DNA from 4 places in the Streptomyces sp. NBC_01460 genome. Region 2 is predicted to be linked to each of the others. Evidence: riboswitches for the same ligand, from Rfam matches in the RefSeq annotation. Region 2 holds a riboswitch; each other region holds the start of a gene.
The links. Region 2 has a riboswitch for cobalamin ahead of OG488_RS34035 (energy-coupling factor ABC transporter permease). Riboswitches for the same ligand answer to the same signal wherever they lie in the genome.
Positions count from the first base shown of each region.

Region 1: it holds a riboswitch for cobalamin, as region 2 does, so the genes downstream of both, OG488_RS08455 (cobalamin biosynthesis protein) here and OG488_RS34035 (energy-coupling factor ABC transporter permease) in region 2, are expected to answer to the same signal.
Region 3: it holds a riboswitch for cobalamin, as region 2 does, so the genes downstream of both, OG488_RS25155 (ribonucleoside-diphosphate reductase subunit alpha) here and OG488_RS34035 (energy-coupling factor ABC transporter permease) in region 2, are expected to answer to the same signal.
Region 4: it holds a riboswitch for cobalamin, as region 2 does, so the genes downstream of both, metE (5-methyltetrahydropteroyltriglutamate--homocysteine S-methyltransferase) here and OG488_RS34035 (energy-coupling factor ABC transporter permease) in region 2, are expected to answer to the same signal.

Region 1 is NZ_CP109473.1:1,890,279-1,894,482, forward strand. Features, by position in the region: gene OG488_RS08445 (inorganic phosphate transporter) at 1-1,241, shown strand, start outside; gene OG488_RS08450 (hypothetical protein) at 1,254-1,472, shown strand; cobalamin riboswitch at 1,624-1,752, shown strand; gene OG488_RS08455 (cobalamin biosynthesis protein) at 1,881-2,825, shown strand; gene OG488_RS08460 (cobyric acid synthase) at 2,822-4,204, shown strand, end outside.
Region 2 is NZ_CP109473.1:7,601,108-7,605,311, reverse strand. Features, by position in the region: gene OG488_RS34045 (carbohydrate ABC transporter permease) at 1-632, shown strand, start outside; gene OG488_RS34040 (hydroxyacid dehydrogenase) at 629-1,660, shown strand; cobalamin riboswitch at 1,906-2,089, shown strand; gene OG488_RS34035 (energy-coupling factor ABC transporter permease) at 2,120-2,830, shown strand; gene OG488_RS34030 (energy-coupling factor ABC transporter substrate-binding protein) at 2,830-3,189, shown strand; gene cbiQ (cobalt ECF transporter T component CbiQ) at 3,196-3,945, shown strand; gene OG488_RS34020 (ATP-binding cassette domain-containing protein) at 3,942-4,204, shown strand, end outside.
Region 3 is NZ_CP109473.1:5,545,565-5,549,768, reverse strand. Features, by position in the region: gene mctP (monocarboxylate uptake permease MctP) at 1-755, shown strand, start outside; gene OG488_RS25160 (GNAT family N-acetyltransferase) at 874-1,374, shown strand; cobalamin riboswitch at 1,427-1,550, shown strand; gene OG488_RS25155 (ribonucleoside-diphosphate reductase subunit alpha) at 1,690-4,086, shown strand; gene OG488_RS25150 (ribonucleotide-diphosphate reductase subunit beta) at 4,086-4,204, shown strand, end outside.
Region 4 is NZ_CP109473.1:8,053,140-8,057,343, forward strand. Features, by position in the region: gene metE (5-methyltetrahydropteroyltriglutamate--homocysteine S-methyltransferase) at 1-1,887, opposite strand, end outside; cobalamin riboswitch at 2,049-2,271, opposite strand; gene OG488_RS35895 (cysteine hydrolase) at 2,501-3,115, opposite strand; gene OG488_RS35900 (magnesium and cobalt transport protein CorA) at 3,290-4,204, opposite strand, start outside.

The DNA of each region.
Region 1 (4,204 bases), 5.7 Mb from region 2:
TCACGCTGCTGCTCGCGATCGTGATCGTGACAGCTCTCGTGTTCGATTTCACGAACGGTTTCCACGACACCGCCAACGCGATGGCCACCACCATCTCGACCGGCGCCCTCAAGCCCAAGACCGCGGTGGCCATGTCCGCCGTGCTCAACCTCGTCGGCGCGTTCCTGTCGGTGGAGGTCGCCAAGACGATCTCCGGCGGGATCATCAACGAGAACGGCCTCAGAACCGAGGTCATCTTCGCCGCGCTCGTCGGCGCGATCCTGTGGAATCTGCTGACCTGGCTGGTCGGCCTGCCCTCCAGCTCCTCCCACGCACTCTTCGGCGGCCTCATCGGCGCCGCGGTGATGTCGGCCGGCTGGTCCTCGATCAACGGCGGCACCGTCGTCACGAAGGTCCTGCTGCCCGCGATCGCCGCTCCCCTCGTCGCGGGTCTCGCGGCGCTGCTGGCCACGAAGCTGACGTACCGCCTCAACCGGAAGATCACCGACGAGGCCCAGCTGAAGTCGACCGCCAAGGGCTACCGCGCCGGCCAGATCGCCTCGGCCGGTCTCGTCTCGCTCGCCCACGGCACCAACGACGCCCAGAAGACCATGGGCATCATCACCCTGGCCCTGGTCACCGGCGGCGTCCTGTCCCCCGGTTCCAACCCGCCGGTCTGGGTCATCGCCTCCGCCGGCATCGCCATCGCGCTGGGCACCTACCTCGGCGGCTGGCGCATCATCCGCACCATGGGCAGCGGCCTCACCGACCTCCGGCCGCCGCAGGGCTTCGCGGCCCAGACGAGCGCGGCCACGGTCATCCTGGCCTCCTCGCACCTCGGCTTCTCCCTCTCGACCACCCAGTCCTGCTCCGGTGCCGTCATGGGCGCGGGCCTCGGACGCAAGGGGGGCGTGGTCCGCTGGTCCACCGCCACCCGGATGTTCGTCGCCTGGGGCCTGACGCTGCCGGCCGCCGGCCTGGTCGGCGCGGGTGCCGAGTTCCTGACCAAGCAGGGTCCCTGGGGTGTCGCCGTGGTCGCCATCCTGCTCGTCGCGGGCTCCGGTGCCATCTGGCTGCTGTCGCGCCGCAAGCCGGTCGACCACACCAACGTCAACGCGACCGAGGGCGAGCCCGCGGGCGTCGTCACGACCGCCATCGCGGCCGTCAGCCCGCCGCCCGTCGGCGTGGCCGTCCCGGACTTCAAGACCACCATCCCCGCTCCGGACACCCAGGCCGACCCGGCCCGGCCGGCCACGGTGTAAGGACAGATCCGCATGAACATCGACTGGGCGGCCCTCGCCTCCGTCTTCGGCGTCAGCCTCGTGATCACCGTGGCGCTGGTCGGCCTCTTCACCCTCGGCATCACCGGCCTCGCCAAGCAGGTGTCGACGACGCGGGGCGGCGGTGGCGCCCTGGCGCGCACCGGTGCGTACGCCTGCTTCGCGCTGTGCGCGGCGGCGGTCGCGTACGGGATCTACCTGATCGTCGCCTGACACCCGCACGACCCGTACCGGGCCGGACACACCACGGTGGTGTGTCCGGCCCGGTGTGCGTCTGCGCACACTGAAGCCTCGCAGGTCAACGGCAGGTTGACGGGCCTTCACGGGCCGTGGTGGACTGCCGGAGCCATTTACGGCGACAGGAGAGGAAGCCGGTGCGAATCCGGCGCGGTCCCGCCACTGTCACCGGGGAGCAGCCTCCACACGGAAGTCACGGCCCGCCACCGCGGGCTGGAAGGCCGGAGGAACTGCGGATCCGGAAGCCAGGAGACTCTCGTCGCCGGTCACGTCGAACCAGGGCGCGGACCCTGAGTGAGGACATACGCCATGTCTGGCTGCCCTGCGTCGGTCGCTGCACCACCTGCTCCGGAGGTCCTTCGAGGCGCGACGGCCGGCTGAGCGGTGCGAGCCGACCGCATCTTCGCGTACGGCGCCACCGCCGGCCTGATCGGCGACCTGCTGCTCGGTGATCCCCGGCGGGGCCACCCCGTCGCCGCCTTCGGGCACGCCGCCGCGGCCGCCGAGAGCCGGCTCTGGCGCGACCACCGCGGCTGGGGCGCCCTGCACACGCTCGTCTGCGCCGGGGGCGCCACGGGCGCCGCCGCGCTGGCCGCCCGTGCCGTACGGAACCGTCCGGCCCTGGCCGTGGCGCTGACCGCCGCCGCCACCTGGTCCGTCGTCGGGGGTACGTCGCTGGGCCGGGAGGCCCGCGCCGTCGGCGGGGCGCTGGCCGCCGGGGACATAGAGCTGGCCCGCGAGCGGCTGCCGCATCTGTGCGGCCGCGATCCGCAGGCGCTGGACGGCCCGCAGATCGCCCGCGCGGTCGTCGAGTCCGTCGCCGAGAACACCTCCGACGCCGTGGTGGGGGCCCTGGTGTGGGGTGCGCTCGGCGGCGTGCCGGGGCTGGTCGGCTTCCGGGCCGTCAACACGCTCGACGCTATGGTCGGGCACAGGTCGCCCCGCCACCGGCGCTACGGCTGGGCGTCGGCCCGGCTCGACGACGTCGTCGGCTGGCCCGGGGCCCGGCTCACCGCCGCGCTCGCCGTGGCCGCCGGGGGGCGTCCGCACGACGCCGTACGGGCCTGGCGGGCGGACGCGGGACGGCATCCGAGCCCCAACGCGGGCCCCGTGGAGGCCTCGTTCGCGGGAGCGCTCGGCGTACGGCTCGGCGGGACCCTCGCGTACGGCGGACGGATCGAGCACCGGCCGGTGCTCAACGGGGAGGCCGGCCGCGAGGTGCGGGTCGCTGACATCGAACGCGCGGTGCGGCTGTCGCGCCGGGTGAGTGTGCTGGCCCTCGCCGTGTGTGCGGCGGGGCGCCTCGCCAGGGGACGGAGAGCCACATGAGCGGCGGACTGCTGGTCGCCGGAACGACGTCGGACGCGGGCAAGAGCGTCGTCACGGCCGGGATCTGCCGGTGGCTCGTGCGCCGGGGGGTGAAGGTCGCGCCGTTCAAGGCGCAGAACATGTCGCTGAACTCGTTCGTCACCCGTGAGGGGGCGGAGATCGGCCGCGCCCAGGCGATGCAGGCCCAGGCCGCCCGGGTGGAGCCGTCGGCGCTGATGAACCCGGTGCTGCTCAAGCCCGGCGGTGACCGCTCCAGCCAGGTCGTCCTGATGGGGAAGCCGGTCGGCGAGATGAGTGCGCGCGGCTACCACGGGGGACGCCAGGAAGCGCTGCTGGGGACGGTCACGGACTGTCTGGAGCAGCTGCGGTCCACCTACGACGCGGTGATCTGCGAGGGGGCGGGCAGTCCGGCCGAGATCAACCTGCGGCGCACGGACATCGTGAACATGGGCATCGCGCGGGCCGCCCGCTTCCCGGTGCTGGTCGTCGGGGACATCGACCGCGGCGGTGTGTTCGCCTCCTTCTTCGGTACGACGGCGCTGCTGAGCCCCGAGGACCAGTCGCTGATCGCGGGATACCTGGTCAACAAGTTCCGCGGTGACGTGTCCCTGCTGGAGCCCGGTCTCGACATGCTGCTCGGGCTCACCGGGCGGCCGGCGTACGGCGTGCTGCCGTACGCCCACGGGCTGGGCATCGACGAGGAGGACGGGCTGCGCGTCTCGATGCGCGGGACCGTGCGGGAGTCGGTGGTGGCACCGCCGCACGGCGAGGACGTGCTGCGGGTCGCGGTCTGCGCCGTACCGCTGATGTCCAACTTCACCGACGTGGACGCGCTGGCGGCCGAGCCGGGTGTGGTGGTGCGGTTCGTGGACCGGGCCGAGGAGCTCGTCGACGCGGACCTCGTGATCGTGCCCGGGACACGCGGCACCGTGAAGGCCCTCGCGTGGCTGCGGGAGCGGGGGCTCGCCGACGCGCTGGTCCGCCGGGCCGCCGAGGGCCGGCCGGTGCTGGGCATCTGCGGCGGTTTCCAGGTGCTGGGCGAGCGGATCGAGGACGACGTCGAGTCCCGGGCAGGGCTGGTCGAGGGGCTCGGGCTGCTGCCCGTACGCGTCCGCTTCGGCCGGGAGAAGGTCCTGGAGCGGCCCGTCGGGTCGGCGCTCGGGGAGCCGGTGGAGGGGTACGAGATCCATCACGGCGTCGCCGAGGTCCTGGGCGGCGAGCCGTTCCTGGACGGGTGCCGGGTGGGCGCGGTCTGGGGGACGCACTGGCACGGGTCGCTGGAGAGCGACGCGTTCCGGCGGGCGTTCCTCGGTGAGGTCGCGCGGGCGGCCGGGCGGCGGTTCGTCGCGGCGCCGGACACGAGCTTCGGGGCACTGCGG
Region 2 (4,204 bases):
GCTGGCTCGCCAACAGCATGCTGTACTCGGTCGTGGGCGCGCTCGCCTCCACCCTCGTCTCGCTCCTCGCCGGCTACGCCTTCGCCACGTACGACTGGTGGGGCAAGGAGAAGCTCTACGGACTGGTGCTCCTGGGCATCCTCGTCCCGCACACGGTCATCTCGCTGCCGATGTACCTCATGGCGTCCGAGGTGGGGCTCGTCAACTCGTACTGGGCGGTGCTGATCCCCGGCCTCGTGAACCCCTTCGGCGTCTACCTGTCCCGTGTCTTCGCGGAGAGCTACGTCCCCGGCGAGACGCTGGAGGCCGCCCGGATCGACGGCGCGAGCGAACTGCGTACCTTCCGCTCCGTCGCCCTCCCCATGCTCTCGCCCGCCTTCGTGACGGTCTTCCTCTTCTCCTTCACCGGCAGCTGGAACAACTTCTTCCTGCCCCTGGTGATGCTGAACGACTCGGCGCTCTACCCGGTCGGCCTCGGCCTCTTCAACTGGAACGCCACGCTCCCCCAGGAGCCCCAGCTCTACTCGCTCGTCATCACCGGATCGCTGGTGTCCGTCGTCCCGCTCGCCGTCGCCTTCGTATCGCTGCAGCGCTTCTGGCGCTCGGGCCTCACCGCAGGAGCCGTCAAATGACGCCCCCGTCCCGCACCGCCTACCACCGGCCCCGCACGGTGCTCGCGATGGAACCCTCGGTCCGGGACGCGCTCTTCGACCAGGAGTCCCTCGCCCGGCTGGTGGCCGTCGCGGACACCGATCCCTCCCTCGTGGTCCACGACTTCGGCGACCCGGCCGTGGCGGACGCGCTAGGCCGGGCCGAGGTGCTGTTCACCGGCTGGGGGTGCCCGCCCCTCACCGCCGACGTGCTGGAACGGCTCCCCCGTCTGCGTACCGTCGTCCACGCCGCGGGTTCGGTGAAGCACCACATCACCGATGCCTGCTGGGAGCGTAATCTGACCGTCGCGTCCGCCGCGGGGGCGAACGCGCTGCCGGTCGCGGAGTACACCGTGGCGGCGATCCTCTTCGCCGGCAAGCGGGTCCTGGCGGCCCGACGGGAGTACGGGCACCGGCGCGCCCGGACGAACGCGCTGGACGTCATCGGCACCGGCGGCAACTACGGCCGCACGGTCGGGGTCGTCGGGGCGTCCCGCATCGGGCGGCGGGTGATCGAGCTGCTGCGCCCCTTCGACCTGCGGGTGCTCCTGTACGACCCGTACGTGGACGAGGCCGGGGCGACGGCGCTGGGCGCCCGCTCGGTGCCGCTCGACGAACTGGCGCGCGACAGCGACGTGGTGACGATCCACGCGCCCGCGCTGCCGGAGACCCGGGACCTCTTCGACCGGAGGCGGCTGGCGCTGATGCCGGACGGTGCCACGCTCATCAACACGGCACGGGGCTCGCTGGTGGACACGGCCGCGCTCACCGACGAGCTGGTGTCGGGCCGGCTCGACGCGGTGCTCGACGTGACCGAACCGGAGGTCCTGCCCGCGCGGTCTCCTCTCTACGACCTGCCGAACGTCCTGCTCACCCCGCACATCGCGGGCTCACTCGGCAACGAACTGGCCCGCGTGACGCACGCGGCGCTCGACGAACTGGAGAGGTACGGCCACCGCCTCCCCTATGCCGACCCCGTCCGGGGGGAGACGCTGACGCACACGGCGTGAGCCGGTGGCCGCCCCTCCCGGAAGGTGAGTTTGTCCACACCGCCGGAGCCGTCTCCCCACCGGGGGAACGCGGCGGCCGGCGCCTGTGTGGGGCTGCCGGCGGGCGCGGGCCGGGCCAGGGGCGGGCGGGGGCCGCTCCGTCCCGCCGCGCGGGCCGTACGGCGGTCCCGGTGAGGCCGGTCGCGGCCGTGGGGGCCCACGGCCGCGGGCAGGTGGGCGTGCTTGTCATCGCCCCCCACCTGGCACTACTGTCGCCACGCCTTGGTGAACGGGAAATCCGGTGTGATGCCGGTGCGGCCCTCGCCACTGTGATCGGGAAGTCCGGCTCCGGCCCTCGCGGGCAGCCACTGGGTCCTTGTGACCCGGGAAGGCGGAGTTCGGGCGGTGTCACCCGTCAGCCAGGAGACCGGCCAAGGCACTTCAACCATCCACGAGGTGCTGGAGAGGGTCTGCTGAGCCATGCACATTGCCGAGGGATTTCTGCCTCCGGCGCACGCGATCGCCTGGGGTGTCGCGTCCGCGCCGTTCGTCGTCCACGGAGTCCGGTCACTCACACGTGAGGTCAGGGAGAACCCGGAGAGCACCCTGCTCCTGGGCGCCTCCGGAGCCTTCACGTTCGTCCTGTCCGCCCTGAAGCTCCCTTCCGTCACCGGGAGTTGTTCCCACCCCACGGGCACAGGGCTGGGCGCCATACTGTTCCGCCCGCCGATCATGGCGGTGCTGGGCACCATCACCCTGCTGTTCCAGGCGCTGCTGCTCGCGCACGGCGGCCTGACCACGCTCGGCGCCAACGTCTTCTCGATGGCGATCGTCGGGCCCTGGGCCGGATACGCGGTCTACAAGCTGCTGCGCCGCTACACCGTGCCGCTGATGGTGGCGGTGTTCTTCGGGGCGTTCGTCGCCGACCTGTCCACCTACTGCGTCACCAGCGTCCAGCTCGCGCTCGCCTTCCCGGACCCGGTCACCGGGTTCCTGGGGGCGCTCGGGAAGTTCGGCTCCATCTTCGCGGTCACCCAGATCCCGCTCGCGGTGAGCGAGGGGCTCCTGACCGTGCTGGTGATGCGGCTCCTCGTGCAGTCCAGCAAGGGTGATCTGACCAGGCTCGGCGTGTTTCTCGCCGGCAAGCAGGCCCGCGCCGGGGCCGAAGAGAAGACCGGGGCGGTGGCCTGATGAACAAGAACACGAAGATCAACGCCCTTCTGCTGCTCGTCGTGGCCGCGCTGGCCGTCCTGCCGCTGGCCCTGGGGCTCGGGGACGACGAGAAGGAGCCGTTCGCCGGCGCCGACGCGCAGGCGGAGACGGCGATCACGGAGATCGATCCCGGCTACGAACCCTGGTTCTCCCCGCTGTACGAACCGCCCTCCGGTGAGATCGAGTCGGCGCTGTTCGCCCTCCAGGCGGCGCTCGGCGCGGGGGTCCTCGCGTACTACTTCGGTCTGCGGCGCGGGCGCCGTCAGGGCGAGCTGCGCGCGGGGGCACCGCAGGACGGTGGAGGCCGTGCCAGGGAGTCCGCGGCCCGGAGGACCTGAGCCCACATGCTGCCGATCGACGCGGCGGCGCACAGCAGTCGCTGGCGCCGCCGCCATCCCGTCGACAAGGCCGTGCTCGGGCTGGGACTGACGGTGCTGGCGATCTCGCTGCCGCCGTGGCCCGGTGCCGTCCTGGTCCTCGTCACCGCGGTCTCCGTGCTCCTGGGCCCGGCCGGCGTGTCCGCCCGTCATCTGTGGCGGGCGTACCGGGTGCCGCTGGGCTTCTGTGTCACCGGGGCGGCGACGCTCCTCGTGCAGGTCGGCGGGCCGGAGGGGCTCGTCGGCCTGGCCGACGGAGGGCCGGTCCGCGCCGGGGAGCTGCTGTTGCGCACCTCGGCCGCGTCACTCGGTGTCCTGTTGTTCGCGTTCACCACGCCGATGTCCGACCTGCTGCCCCGCCTGGTCGGGGCGGGGGTGCCCGCGGCAGTCGTGGACGTCGCCCTGGTGACCTACCGCATGAGCTTCCTGCTCCTCGACTCGATGCGCCGGATCCGGGAGGCCCAGGCCGCCCGGCTCGGCCACACCACCCGGGCGGCCGCCTGGCGTTCCCTGGCCGGGCTGGGGGCCACCGCCTTCATCCGGGCCTTCGACCGTGCTGCGCGGCTCCAGTCGGGGCTGGCCGGGCGCGGCTACGACGGCACCTTGCGCGTCCTCGTTCCCGAGGCCCGTGTCTCCGCCCGGTTCACAGCCGCGAGCGTGGTGCTGCTCGCAGCACTCGCCGCCCTGACCTTCGCTCTGGAAAGGCCTCTGTCATGAGCGATTCCGTGCTGCTCGCCCTGCGGGGCGCGTCCTTCGCGTACGAGGACGGTCCCGCCGTCCTCAGTGGCCTGGACTTCGAGGCGCGTGAGGGGCGTGCGCTCGCCCTGCTCGGCAGGAACGGCAGTGGCAAGACCACGCTGATGCGGCTCCTCAGCGGTGGACTGCGCCCGAAGGCGGGGCAGTTGACCGTCGAGGACCGGCCGGTCACGTACGACCGCAAGGGACTGACCGGGCTGCGCACGACGGTCCAACTGGT
Region 3 (4,204 bases), 2.1 Mb from region 2:
TGATGCTCGGCCTGCTCGCCCTGCTCGGCTTCATGGCGATCGCCGCCGGGATCAAGGTGGACAACGGCCAGCTGGCGATCCCCCAGCTGTTCGAGAACATGTTCCCCGACTGGTTCGCGGGCGTGGCCTTCGCCGCGATCGGCATCGGCGCCCTGGTGCCCGCCGCGATCATGTCGATCGCCGCGGCGAACCTCTTCACCCGGAACATCTACAAGGACTTCATCAAGCCCGACGCGACCCCGGCGCAGGAGACCAAGGTCTCCAAGCTGGTCTCGCTGCTGGTGAAGGTCGGCGCGCTCGCCTTCGTCCTCACCATGGACAAGACGGTCGCGATCAACTTCCAGCTGCTGGGCGGCATCTGGATCCTCCAGACGATGCCGGCCCTGGTGGGCGGTCTGTTCACCCGGTGGTTCCACCGCTGGGCCCTGATCGCCGGCTGGGCGGTCGGCATGCTCTACGGCACGGTGGCCGCGTACGGCGTGGCCAGCCCGACCCAGAAGCACTTCGGCGGGTCCTCGAAGGAGATTCCGGGCATCGGCGAGATCGGCTACATCGGTCTCACCGCGATCGTGCTGAACATCGTCGTCGTGGTCGTGCTGACCTTCGTCCTGAACGCGCTGAAGGCCCCGGCCGGCGTGGACGAGACCTCTCCGTCCGACTACACGGCGGACGTCGGCGACCCGGGCGTCAAGGCCGAGCTCCCGCCGGCCACGGTGGGCGCACCGGGCGACGACGAACCGCTGCAACGGGTGTAGGACCCGATGGCGTACGTCCCGGCGGGGTCCGCCCCGCCGGGACGTTCCTCTGTGTGCGCAGAGCGCGGCCCCGGAAAAGGCGTGCGCCCGGCGCGCGGGCGGGGGGAGACTGACGCCCATGGATGTCTCGATCAGACCGGTCCACGCCGAGGAGCACGAGGCCCTCGGTGAGATGACCGCCCAGGCGTATCTCGACGACGGGCTGCTGGACTTCGGCGCCGACGACCCCTATCTGGAACAGCTTCGCGCCATCGGGCGACGGGCCGCCGAGGCCCTGGTACTGGTCGCGGCGGACGCCGACGGCGATCTGCTGGGCGGGGTCACCTATGTCCCGCCCGGGAGCCCCTGGGCGGACATCGCCGGGGAGGACGAGGCCGAGTTCCGGATGCTGGCCGTCTCCGCGAAGGCGCGTGGGCGCGGTGCGGGTGAGGCGCTCGTACGGGCCTGCGTCGAGCGGGCACGTGCCACCGAAGGGCTCTCCGGGATCGTCCTGTCGACCCGGTCGTCCATGGAGGCCGCCCACCGGATCTACCGCCGCCTCGGCTTCGTACGGACGCCGGAGCGGGACTGGAGCCCTCTCCCGGGCTTGCCCCTCCTCACATTCCGCCTGGCCTTCTGAGCCATCACGACACTACATGTGGGGGCTGCCATAACTGGCGGCCCCCACATGTATGCTCGACCTCGCTGTCGCCGCAGGGGAATCCGGTGCGAATCCGGAACTGTCCCGCAACGGTGTGATCGGTGTGCTTTCGCGCACCGCGGAGTCCGAAGACCTGTCGGCAGCGCGTCCGGCTCGACCGAACCGGGCGCAGAGACGTCCGGGCCCCGCGGAGGGCCGGTGGACGCCGTGCGCGCCGTGCTGCCCTCCCCCGGGTGTCCACGTGTCCGGCCCCCCGCTCCCGCAGGCCCTGAGCCGAGCGAGGGATAGCCCCAAGTGACCATCGCGCCAGCAGACCCGGTTTCAGCCGCGGAATACGAAGGCCGCACGACCGACGCGCCCGGGACCGCACTCCTGCGGACCCTGACCGGTCTCACCGCCGATCTGCCCGACACCGACCCCGGACGGGTCGCCGCCGCCGCGCTGCGTGGCCGCAACGCCCGGTCGGACGAGGCCGAGCTGCGCTCGCTGGCCACCGAGGCCGCCGCCGGCCTGATCTCCGAGGACCCGGCGTACTCCCGGCTCGCGGCCCGGCTCCTCACCCTGGCCGTCGCCGACGAGGCCGCCGGTCAGGGTGCCGTCTCCTTCTCGGCGTCGGTCGCCGTCGGACACCGCGAGGGCCTGATCGCGGACCGGACGGCCGAGTTCGTCACGCTGCACGCCGCCGCCCTCGACGCCCTGGTCGACCAGGCCCTCGCCGACGGCGCCGACGACCGCTTCGGCTACTTCGGGCTGCGGACTCTGCACAGCCGGTACCTGTTGCGTCACCCGATCACCCGGGAGGTCGTCGAGACGCCGCAGCACTTCATGCTGCGCGTCGCCGCCGGGCTCGCCGAGGACACCTCCGAGCGCGCCCTGGGCGAAGTCGCCGCGCTGTACAACCTGATGAGCCGGCTCGACTACCTGCCGTCCTCCCCCACCCTCTTCAACTCCGGCACCCGGCACCCGCAGATGTCCTCCTGCTACCTGCTGGACTCGCCGCTGGACGAGCTCGACTCGATCTACGACCGTTACCACCAGGTGGCGCGCCTCTCCAAGCACGCGGGCGGCATCGGCCTCTCGTACTCCCGCATCCGTGCCCGGGGTTCACTCATCCGGGGGACCAACGGGCACTCCAACGGCATCGTCCCGTTCCTGAAGACGCTGGACGCCTCGGTCGCCGCGGTCAACCAGGGGGGCCGCCGCAAGGGGGCCGCCGCCGTCTACCTGGAGACCTGGCACGCGGACATCGAGGAGTTCCTGGAGCTGCGCGACAACACCGGTGAGGACCAGCGGCGCACGCACAACCTCAACCTGGCGCACTGGATCCCGGACGAGTTCATGCGCCGCGTGGACGCGGACACGGAGTGGTCGCTGTTCTCCCCGGCGGACACCCCGGAGCTCGTGGACCTGTGGGGCGACGAGTTCGACGCGGCCTACCGCGCGGCCGAGGCGAAGGGCCTGGCCCGCAGGACGATGCCCGCCCGTGAGCTGTACGGCCGCATGATGCGCACGCTCGCGCAGACCGGCCAGGGCTGGATGACGTTCAAGGACGCCTCCAACCGCACGGCGAACCAGACGGCGGAGCCGGGCCGGGTCGTGCACTCCTCGAATCTCTGCACCGAGATCCTGGAGGTCACCGACGACGGTGAGACCGCCGTCTGCAACCTGGGTTCGGTCAACCTCGGCGCGTTCGTCGCCGACGGTTCGATCGACTGGGAGCGGCTGGACGCGACCGTCCGTACGGCGGTGACCTTCCTCGACCGCGTCGTGGACATCAACTTCTACCCGACCGAGCAGGCCGGGCGCTCCAACGCCCGCTGGCGGCCGGTGGGTCTGGGCGCGATGGGACTCCAGGACGTCTTCTTCCAGCTGCGCCTGCCCTTCGACTCGCCCGAGGCCCGCGCGCTCTCCACGCGGATCTCCGAGCGGATCATGCTCGCCGCCTACGAGGCGTCCTGCGACCTCGCGGAGAGGTCGGGCCCGCTGCCCGCCTGGTCCGAGACCCGCGCCGCGCGCGGCGTGCTGCACCCGGACCACTACGACACCGAGCTGAACTGGCCGGAGCGCTGGGAGGCGCTGCGCGCCCGGGTCGCGAAGAGCGGCATGCGCAACTCCCTGCTGCTCGCCATCGCCCCGACGGCGACGATCGCCTCGATCGCCGGGGTGTACGAGTGCATCGAGCCGCAGGTCTCCAACCTCTTCAAGCGCGAGACGCTCAGCGGCGAGTTCCTCCAGGTCAACGCCTACCTGGTCGACGAGCTGAAGAAGCTCGGCGTCTGGGACGCCCGCACCCGCGAGGCGCTGCGCGAGGCCAGCGGGTCCGTGCAGGGCTTCGCCTGGATCCCCGAGGACGTGCGGGCGCTGTACCGCACGGCGTGGGAGATCCCGCAGCGCGGCCTCATCGACATGGCGGCGGCCCGTACGCCGTTCCTCGACCAGAGCCAGTCGCTCAACCTGTTCCTGGAGACGCCGACGATCGGCAAGCTCTCCTCGATGTACGCGTACGCCTGGAAGCAGGGGCTGAAGACGACGTACTACCTGCGGTCGCGGCCGGCGACCCGGATCGCCCGCGCGGCGTCCGGGACGGCTGCCGCCGCCGCCCCGATCCCCGTCCAGCAGGCTTCCGCCCCCGACGCGGACGCGATCGCCTGCTCCCTCGAAAACCCCGAGTCCTGCGAGGCCTGCCAGTAATGAGCACCAACGAGAACAAGAACCTGCTCGACCCGGGCTTCGAACTGACCCTGCGTCCCATGCGCTACCCGGACTTCTACGAGCGGTACCGGGACGCGATCAAGAACACCTGGACGGT
Region 4 (4,204 bases), 450 kb from region 2:
GGCGGTACGCAGCGGCAGGGTCTCGCGCAGGGCCGGTTCGTCGACCTGGATGACCGACGTGCCCGCGGCCTCGAGGTCGGCCACCTCGTCACGCAGGGCGAGGGCGACCTGGCGGGCCGTGTCGCCGAGCGGCTGGTCGTCGCGGACGAACGACCAGGCGAGCATGGTGACCGGCCCGGTGAGCATGCCCTTGACGGGCCGTTCGGTCAGTGACTGCGCGTACGTCGTCCAGCGCACCGTCATCGGCTCGGGGCGTGAGATGTCGCCCGCGAGCACGGGCGGGCGGACGTAGCGGGTGCCGTAGGACTGGACCCAGCCGTGCTGCGTGGCCAGGTAGCCGGTGAGCCGTTCCGCGAAGTACTGGACCATGTCGTTGCGTTCGGGCTCGCCGTGCACCAGGACGTCGAGGCCGGCCTTCTCCTGGAAGGAGACGACCTCGCGGATCTCGTCCTTGATCCGCTCCTCGTACTCTGCGTCGTCGATCCGTCCGGCCCGCAGGTCGGCCCGTGCGGTTCGCAGCTCGGTGGTCTGCGGGAACGACCCGATCGTGGTCGTCGGCAGCAGTGGGAGCCCGAGGTGCGCGCGCTGGGCGGCGGTCCGCTCCGGGTAGGGCTGCGAGCGTCGGCCGTCCGCGTCGGTGATCGCAGCCGTGCGGGCGCGTACGGCGGAGTCCCTGGTCAGCGCGGATCCTGAACGGGACTCCAGATCGGCCCTGTTGGCGGCGAGCTCGGCCGTGATGGCGTCGGTGCCGTCGGCCAGCCCGCGGGCCAGGACCGCGATCTCCGCGGTCTTCTGCTGGGCGAAGGCGAGCCAGCGGGCGATCTGCGGATCGATGTCCTCTTCGGCGGCGGCGTCCAGCGGGACGTGCAGCAGCGAGCAGGACGCGGCGACGTCGACACGCTCGGCGAGCCCCAGGAGGGTGCCGAGCGTGGCGAGGGACTTCTCGTAGTCGTTGATCCAGATGTTGCGGCCGTTCACGACACCTGCCACCAGGCGCTTCCCGGGGAGGCCCCCGGCGGCGGCGAGGTCCTCGAGGTTTCCGGCGGCGGACTCGGTGAAGTCGAGGGCGAGGCCCTCGACGGGGGACTTGGCCAGCACCGGAAGCGCGTCGCCGAGGCGGTCGAAGTACGAGGCGATCAGCAGCTGTGGCCGGTCGGTGCGCCCGCCGAGCTCGCGGTAGGCGCGGGCGACGGCGTCGAGCTCGGCAGGCGTACGGTCCTGGACGAGGGCGGGCTCGTCGAGCTGCACCCACTCGGCGCCGGCCGCGCGGAGATCGGCGAGGATCTCGGCGTAGACGGGAAGGAGCCGGTCCAGCAGGGTCAGCGGTTCGAACTCGGCGGCCACACCGGGAGCGGGTTTGGCGAGCAGCAGGTAGGTGACCGGGCCGACGAGGACCGGGCGGGGTGTGTGGCCGAGGGAGAAGGCCTCCTTGAACTCGGCCACCTGCTTGGTCGAGTCGGGAGTGAAGGCGGTGTCCGGGCCGAGCTCGGGGACCAGGTAGTGGTAGTTCGTGTCGAACCACTTCGTCATCTCGAGGGGTGCGATGTCCTGGTTGCCCCGGGCCATCGCGAAGTAGCCGTCGAGTGCATCGGCCACGACGGCGGCACGGTGGCGCTCGGGGACGGCCCCGACCATGACACTGGTGTCCAGGACATGGTCGTAGTACGAGAAATCACCGGACGGCACCTCATGGAGCCCGGCGTCGGCCAGCCGCCGCCAGTTCGACCGGCGGAGGTCCGCTGCGGTCCCGTCGAGGGCTTCGGCGGTGACGCGGCCCTTCCAGTAGCCCTCGACGGCCTTCTTCAGTTCACGGTCGGGTCCCTGGCGGGGGTAGCCGTACACGGTGGCTCGCGCTGCCGCGGCTGTGGGCTTCGGTGTCGGTGTCATGGAACTCTCCTTCGCGAAGATGTGTCCTGGACATCCCGGAGACGGGACGCGGACGCGAAGGGGCGACGATCGGACGGATCACGCCGGGGATGCACCGTGCGTGCCGCTCGATATCTGCGCCGACCCGCCCACGAGGTCACCGGGATCTCCGCACGCGATCGGTCGCGTGCGGGCAGCGGGCAGGTCTTCGGACTCGTGGGCACGGTCACCTCGGGAGAGGCGTCCTCCTACTGGCCGTCGCTTCCCAGACCCGTCCGGGTCCAGTGCGTATGACGGCGTTCGTTCCCACTCACCGCTGCGGGGCAGTCCCGGATTCCCACCGGGTTCCCTCTTACGACGCATCCCGTCTGGGTGACGGGGCGAACCAGCTGCACCGGACACCCTACGGGGGCGGGCGGAGTCCGCAAACCCGCTCACCGTCCGGGACATGGCCGGAACGCGTCCTCCGACCGGCATCCTGGGGGTCGTGAACGGCCCCGCACGTCTGTGCACCAGGCGGGTCGCGAGCGGGGGGCCGCGTGGCGGCGTCGCGGATACCGGCTGCTGTTCGAGGCCGTACTCCGCCGGCCGCTCACCCGGGCTGACGGAGTCTCGGTACGGCCCCTGCGTACTCTCAGAGGCCGGCGATGACCTCGGCCGACGTCATGGGCAGGGAGAACATCGGGTAGTCGTACGTGATCGCGTTCTCGTGCTCCTCCTGGGAGGTGGCGGCGACACAGTCCGGCAGTGTGATGACCCGGTAGCCGTTCTCGTACCCGGTGCGCATCGTCGACTCGACGCAGCAGTTGGTGAGGAAGCCGCCGAGGATGATCGTGTCGATCCCCTTGTTCCGCAGGATGAAGTCGAGGTTCGTGCTCGCGAAGGTGTCGAGGCCGCGCTTCCCCTCGATCACGATGTCGCCCTGGGCCGGCGCGAGGTCGTCCACGATCGCGGCGCCCCAGGTGCCCTTGACGAAGGCCGAGCCCTCGACGACCCCCTTGAGGATGCCGTACGGGTGCCGGGACAACTCGCCGTAGCCGGGGGCGAAGGTGATGGGCGCGTGCATGACGGTGACGCCCGCGGCGCGGGCGGCGGCGGCGAGGGCCACGGTGTTCGTGAGCATGGAGGTCTTCTCCATCACTCCCGCCACAGCCCCGTTGAGCGCCCCGCCCTCGCTGGTGAAGTCGTTCTGGTACTCGATCAGGATGAGTGCGGTCTTCGCCGGATCAAGGTGGAAGGTCTCGGACATGACGGCTCCTTAGCGATGTCGGTCACACCGGTGGCAGGGATATCTTGCCCGACAAGGGGAGCAACCGGACGGTGATGACCAGGATCGGCGGCTCCCCGTCGTGGACCGGCCGCCGCCGACCGACCGGTCCCGGCGGACGGCTGACCGTCGAGCCGGGCCGCGTGGCGGGAAGGATCAGAGCCAGCCGTTGCGGCGGAAACCCCTGTGCACGGTGAAACAGGCGACGGCGATGACCCCGAGGGCCAGGGGATAGCCGTAGGTCCAGCCGAGCTCGGGCATGTGCTCGAAGTTCATCCCGTAGACCCCGCACACCATGGTCGGCACGGCGATGATCGCGGCCCATGCCGTGATCTTGCGCATGTCCTCGTTCTGAGCGACGGTCACCTGGGCGAGATGGGCCTGGAGGATCGAGTCGAGAAGTGTGTCGAACGACGTGATCTGGTCCCGGGCATGGGTCAGGTGGTCGGCCACGTCCCGGAAGTAGGCACGGAGGTCGGGCCCGACAGCGGGCATGGGCTGGGTGGCGAGCTGGTGCAGGGGCCGGTCCAACGGCGCCGCCGCGCGCTTCAGTTCCAGCAGCTCCCGCTTGAGCTGGTAGATCCACCCGGCGTCGCCCCGGCCGCTGCTGCCGCTGAAGACGGCGGTCTCCACGGCGTCGATGTCGTTCTGCACCGCGTCGGCGACGGCCAGGTACTCGTCGACCACATGGTCGGCTATCGCGTGCAGGACCATGGCCGGCCCCTGGGCCAGCCGCGCCGGCATGTCCTCGAGGGCCTCCCGCAACGGGCCCAGGGAGCCGTGCCGGCCGTGCCGGACGGTGATGACGAAGTCGGTACCGACGAACGCCATGACCTGGCCGGTGTCGACCACCTCGCTGGTGGCCGTCAGCTCCGCGTGCTCGACGTAGCAGACCGTCTTGAAGACGGCGAACAGGATGTCGTCGTACCGCTCCACCTTGGGCCGCTGATGGGCGTGCACGGCGTCCTCGATCGCGAGCGGGTGGAGACCGAACAGCTCGGCGAGATCGGTGAACTCGTCCGGTTGCGGCTCGTGCAGCCCGATCCAGACGAATCCTTCTCCGGACCTGCG